DNA from 2 places in the Cellvibrio sp. BR genome. Region 1 is predicted to be linked to the other one. Evidence: predicted binding sites of a transcription regulator. Region 1 holds the regulator's gene; the other holds the start of a gene.
The links. Region 1 encodes sigma-54, which starts transcription at its own class of promoters, with help from an activator protein. Its sites were predicted from a motif close to TGGCACANNNNTTGCNNT; they were not measured.

Region 1 (3,373 bases):
ACCTAACAGATGTTTTCCATCCCGCGTTAAATAAGGGTTTGTTGCTACAACAATGAAACAATCTCTCCAGCTTAAACTCGGCCAACAGCTGACAATGACTCCCCAACTGCAACAGGCGATACGTCTTTTGCAGCTCTCCACGCTGGATCTTCAACAGGAAATCCAGGAAGCGCTCGAATCCAATCCCATGCTGGAAGTTGAGGAAGGTTTTGACTCAGCAACTACCGGCAGCGATTACGAAGGCAGCGCGGACGATAAGATTGATTACACCCGCCAGCAGGAAATTGCTGCAGAATCCGGCACCGACAATAGCGCCGACTTCAATGCCAGCGACAATTTCTCGTCATCAACCGCTGATAACTTCAACGAACCAGGCTACGGCGAATCTGAAAGTTTTGGCGAGGGTGAAAGCTTTAGCGATGGGGAATCCTTTGGTGATAGCGATGTCTATGGTGAAGGCGATAGTTTCAGCGCCGACAGCGGTGACTGGAGCGACTCGATTCCCAGCGATTTACCGGTAGATACCAGCTGGGACGATGTTTACCAAACTTCATCAACCGGCAGCTCCAGCAACTACGATAATGAAGACAATGATTTTGAAAGCCGTCGCGCTGTTACCGACTCACTCTATGATCATTTGATGTGGCAACTCAATTTAACGCCCATGTCAGATCGCGACCGGGTGTTGGCGATGGCAATTATCGACGCGGTTGAACCCAGCGGCATGCTGTCTATTACCATTGAAGAAATATTCGAAGGAATGCGTGGCGATTTTGAAGAGCTGGAACTGGATGAAGTTGTTGCAGTTCAACACCGGCTGCAGCAGTTTGATCCCTGCGGTGTGTGCAGCCAAAACTTATCTGAATGTTTATTGGTGCAGTTACAACAGTTTGACCCCAAAACACCCTTTTTGGATTCGGCAAAATTAATCGCCAAACTTTACTTGCCTATATTGGGTAGTCGCGACTACCGTCAGTTAATGCGCCGCACCAAACTGAAAGAGGCCGAGTTGAGCCAGGCCATCACCCTGATCCAAAGCCTAAACCCTCGCCCAGGCGATATTATTGCCAGTGGTGACACGGAATATGTAGTACCGGATGTGTTCGTTGAAAAGCGCGATGGCCGCTGGATTGTTGAATTAAACCCGGAAATTGCACCGCGCCTGCGTATCAATTCCAATTATGCCTCCATGGTAAAGCGCGCGGACTCGAGCAGCGACAACACATTTCTCAAGGATAATTTGCAAGAAGCCCGCTGGTTCCTGAAAAGTTTACAGAGCCGCAATGAGACTCTGCTTAAAGTAGCCAGTTGTATTGTGGAAAAACAACGCGGGTTTCTCGATTACGGCCCCGAGGCTATGAAGCCGCTGGTGCTGCACGATATTGCTGAAATTGTTGAGATGCATGAATCCACTATTTCGCGGGTAACCACGCAGAAATATATGCACACACCGCAGGGTATCTTCGAACTGAAATACTTTTTCTCCAGCCATGTTAGTACCGATAGCGGCGGCGAGTGCTCTTCAACAGCGATTCGCGCAATTATTAAAAAGTTGGTGAGTGCGGAAAACCCCAAAAAACCGTTGAGCGACAGCAAAATCACCGACCTGCTCGCGGAACAGGGAATTCAGGTAGCGCGTCGTACCATTGCAAAATATCGCGAGTCGCTGAATATTCCACCCTCTAATGAGCGCAAAACCATTTAATTATCATTAATCGGTTATAAATACGAAATTCGGAAGAAAATCACGGACGAGCTGTTAGGTTGTGCTGATCACAACCATTTTGTTTCTATCGAGAGGAAGTATCTATGCAAATAAACATCAGTGGTCATCATTTGGAAGTTACCGATTCGCTGAAAGACTATGTCAGCAGCAAAATTGAGCGCCTGAGCCACCACCACGATCGCATTACCAGTACTCACGTCATCCTCTCCGTCGATAAGTTGATTCAAAAAGCAGAAGCAACCATCCATGTCAGCGGCAAAGATTTGTTTGCGGATGCCACTCACGAAGATCTGTACGCAGCAATTGATTCATTGGCCGATAAGCTGGATCGCCAATTAATTAAGCACAAAGAAAAGATGCGCAGTCATCGCTAACCCACCCTGGAGGCAGCGAGATCATCTCCGCTCACTGCCTCAACAATTGAGAGATTCCTGGTAATCACCTCCTACCATGCAAATTCAAAATCTTATTAGCCCCGGCCGAACCTTGTGTGCCGTTGAAGGCGGCAGCAAAAAACGTGCTCTGGAACTACTGGCCAACGCCATCGCACAGGATGTTCCTGGCATTGATGCCGATGAGTTATTTCGCCGTTTGATTGGTCGCGAGCGACTTGGCTCAACCGGTATAGGGCACGGCATTGCCATTCCGCATTGCAGGGTTGAAAACTGCAGCGGCACAATCGGTGCACTCCTGACATTGGCTGACCCGATTGACTTTGATGCCATAGATTCCCAGCCTGTGGACATTCTCTTCGCCATGTTAGTGCCCGAAGATGCTCATGATGAGCACCTACAAACACTGGCCGCTCTGGCTGGGGCGCTGAATAATGCTGACTATCGCCAGCGTTTGCGTGCTGCCGATAGCGATGCCGCACTTTATCAGGTCGCTATAGCGCCTTAGCAGGTCAATACCATGCACCTCGTGATTGTAAGCGGGCTTTCAGGCTCAGGAAAAAGTACCGCCCTGCATGTCCTTGAAGATGTGGGCTTTAACTGCATCGACAATCTACCAGTCAGCCTGCTACCCGCGCTGGTTGCACAAATACAAATTCATAAAGATGACCAACAGCGTTTTGCAATCGGCATTGATGTGCGCAACGCCTGGCAGGATCTGAATATATTCCCGCAGATGATAAGTACGCTGAAAGAAGCGCACCTGCCATTTCAAACCCTGTTTCTGGATTCTCAACCCGCCGTACTTATCCAACGTTTTAGCGAAACCAGGCGCAAGCATCCGCTGTCGGATAAACACACCAGCCTTGAGGAATCCATCGCCGCAGAGCAGCAGCTGCTTGAACCTATTCGCGATTGTGCCGATCAGGTCATAGATACCAGTCATTTAAATTTGCACGAATTGCGCGACTTGGTAAAAGAACGTGTTGTAGGCCGCAGCGAATCGACGATGGCGATTTTGTTTGAATCCTTTGGCTTCAAACATGGTATTCCGGTAAACGCCGATCTGGTATTTGACGCACGCTGCCTTCCCAACCCCCACTGGAAACCTAACCTGCGCCCGCTTACTGGCAAAGATCAGGATGTAATCGAATTTTTGGAAGAACAGATTACCGTCAAAGAGATGTACGACGATATCGAGCACTATTTGGCACGCTGGCTGCCGCGCTATCAGGCGAATAATCGTAGTTACATC
Region 2 (3,373 bases), on a different contig from region 1:
ACATCTCCATCAAGAAGATTGATCCAGCAACCGAGCAAATTCAAGTGTAATGATAAAATTTTAAAGCACACCAACAAAGGAATGGCAATTAGCAAGCCGATAACCCCCCACAGCCAACCCCAGGCGAACATCCACAACACGACCAATAAGGGATTCATATTAAACCGTCGACCTAATACTGTTGGCGTTACCAACTGCGACTCAATAAAATTTAATGCCAAAAAACTACCTGGCACCAGCAGCGCCATACTCACTGACTCGTATTCTAAAAAACCGACACCGGTCAGAATTACGCACAACAATAATGGTCCGATATAAGGTGCAAAATTTAACATGGCCGCCAACGTACCCCAAAGCAACGGATCTTCCACACCTATTATTGCCATTACACAGGCCGTTGCTGCCCCCAAACCAATATTGATAATAGAAATTAACAATGCATAGCGGGATATATCGTCGCGCACAGTCTGAAAGATAATCACCGCTTTCTTTTTTTCGGCAAATGATGATTGGGAGCGAACAAAATTACGCATCAGGTTATCACCGTATACCAGAAAGAAATAAGTAATGACAAATACTGCAGCAACCTGGACTAAAAACATCGCCGTAGTACCTGCGGCGAGTGACACTGCAGAAAAAAGAATCGTTTCAAAGAGGCTGCTAACAGCATTACTTTCTTGACTAGCCGAGGGCATGACCTGTGATCGCAACAAATTAAACTGATCAGCAAAGCCATTTAGATGTGCAGTTAATTTATTCCCCAGCTCGGGCAAACTACCTAACCAATGCGCAGCAGGCCCACCGAGGAAAACACAGGTCAAGCCCAGCATAAAAAGCAGAAAAATAACCACTAATGCGGCAGCAAGCGGATGCGGTAATTTAAAATCGGCGAGGAGCCGCACAAGCGGACTGGAAAATAATGCAATAAAACCGGCAACAAATATCGGTAGTAATAAGGTGCGGCAAAAATACAAGGTATAGAGTACTGCAATCACTACCAATATATTTAGAGCCATGCCTATAGTATTGGAGAAATTAATACGCCTTATTATCTGTGTATCAGGCGTACTCCCCGGGTTGTGATGCACAATTGGACTATTCATAACGACTCCCTGAGCATTGGCATTGACTCAGGATATCTGCTATTTCCATACCAGCTTTATGCGAAAAAGATACACTTAACTCTCATAATGCAATTGCCTTTAATAAAAATTTACATATTTTTGTAGTTTTTTCATAAATCTTAATTTATTGCCCGCCATATAAACCAAAAATAATCACATCAAATATCCCCCTCAGATTTTTCCCACACGCAAAAACAGTGGTTCCCGGGTAATTTTTGATTAATTGGCATGAATTAAGCTTTATCCTTTCCGTGCCCTCTTTAACGAGCGCATGTTTTTCAACGAAATATTTTCAATATTTTTTGAAAAAATTTTCCAAAGGAGAACATCATGAAAAATACTTTATTTGACTCAATCACCATTTCTCTTAGCGCCCTTGCGCTCACCACGTCACTGTCTGCCGTCGCAGCCAACACAGAGCCTGCAGCAAATAATAGTGCCCATACAGAGAACACTTATACCGAAAAAACTTACACTGAGAAAAGAAGCGCGGCAGAATTTTGGGCCGACTTTAAACAGGATAGCAAACAGACCTGGCAGGATAGTAAAGCAGCATTCAAAGACGGCTGGATTGAAAGCAAGCTGGAAACAGCGTTAATCCTGAATGAGCACCTCAATGCATTCAAAATTGACATTGAAGTCGATAAAGATATGGCCACTCTGGGTGGAGAAGTTCACTCCGATATTGAAAAAGAACTGGCCGAAAATATTGCGCTGGGCGTTGAAGGCATTGACGCAGTGACCAATAACATCAAGGTAATTGAAAAACCCGCTAAAACCGCAGAATCTGTTGCCCCGCAAGGTCGTAACTTCGCACAGTATGTCGCTGACGTTTCCACCACTGCGGCAATTAAAACCGAACTGCTGGCTTCGCCCAACATTAAAGGCTTGGCAATTGATGTGGACACACTAAACCATAAGGTAACCCTTTCCGGTCAAGTGAGTTCACTGGAACAAAAAGCATTAGCGCAAGCAATAGCCGCCAAACACGAAAATGTGAAAGGTGTGGTGAATAATTTGCAAATTAAGTCGTGATTCCAATGAGCACAAAACTTGATGTGAATATTATTAACGGGGCGGGTACCGCCCCGGCTTCGCATTAAGGTAAAAACAAGTGCAAATACAACAAGTTATAAAACAAACCTCACAAAGACATGCAACTTCAGCAAAGGGTTCAGCGTTTGTTCAGCTGTAATTTAGGCTTTATCCCTCCCGCTGAATGGTTTAGTCTTACTTTTAATTAAGTCACACGAGCCTACTAACCACTTGAACACCCACGTTATATCCCCCCCGGAAATTATTACCCAGCCTCTATCGCTGGAGCCTAGTGATAGTCGTCGCCTTGCCAACCTCAATGGTCTGCTCGGCCAACACCTGCGCCAGATTGAAGAGCGCCTTGATATTGAAATTCGCAATCGCGGTTCAGAGTTCCAGCTGGTAGGCCCCGCCAACAAAACCCGTGCGGCCGCCGAACTACTGCGAAATCTTTACGAATTTACCGGTCACAGTGAACTCACCCCGGATGAAGTACATCTCGCTTTGCAAACCTCAGGAATTGAACAGCTTATGCAACAACTCGATAACGCCGAGTCTATTGTGGATGACGCCGCAATCGGCGCTACAGCACCTGCCACCGAAACCACGGGTGACGAAGGCGGCATTACGCTTATCCGCACTAAAAAGTGCACTATCAAGCCACGTGGCCTCAACCAACAGCGTTACGTGCGCGCCGTGCAGCGCCATGACATCAATTTCGGTATTGGCCCAGCCGGTACGGGCAAGACCTACCTCGCTGTAGCCTGTGCGGTAGAAGCCTTATTGAAAAATGAGATAGAGCGTATTTTGCTGGTGCGCCCTGCGGTTGAAGCAGGTGAGAAACTCGGGTTTCTACCAGGCGACTTAGCGCAGAAAGTCGACCCCTACCTGCGCCCGCTCTACGACGCCCTGTTTGAAATGCTGGGCTTTGATACCGTAGGCAAGCTGATGGAGCGCGGTGTGATTGAAGTGGCGCCCCTCGCGTTTATGCGCGGCCGCACCCTGAACAATTCTTTCGTGATTCTGGATGAAAGCCAAAACACCACCCGCGAGCAGATGAAAATGTTCCTGACCCGCATCGGTTTTGGCACTACCGCCGTAATCACTGGCGACCCAACCCAGATCGACTTGCCCCGCGGCATGGCCTCTGGCTTGCGCCACGCGATTGAGGTGTTGGATAACGTCAACGGTATCAGCTTTACCCACTTCACCTC

Region 2: a site for sigma-54 is predicted at 1,349-1,366, ahead of O59_RS08795 (BON domain-containing protein). Genes of this name have one in related genera too.

What each region holds. Positions count from the first base shown of each region.
Region 1 covers NZ_JH668202.1:503,594-506,966, forward strand. Annotated here, with positions in the region: gene O59_RS12505 (RNA polymerase factor sigma-54) at 53-1,705, shown strand; gene hpf (ribosome hibernation-promoting factor, HPF/YfiA family) at 1,810-2,100, shown strand; gene ptsN (PTS IIA-like nitrogen regulatory protein PtsN) at 2,177-2,626, shown strand; gene rapZ (RNase adapter RapZ) at 2,639-3,373, shown strand, end outside.
Region 2 covers NZ_JH668201.1:830,566-833,938, forward strand. Annotated here, with positions in the region: gene O59_RS08790 (AI-2E family transporter) at 1-1,103, opposite strand, end outside; gene O59_RS08795 (BON domain-containing protein) at 1,455-2,159, shown strand; gene O59_RS08800 (PhoH family protein) at 2,391-3,373, shown strand, end outside.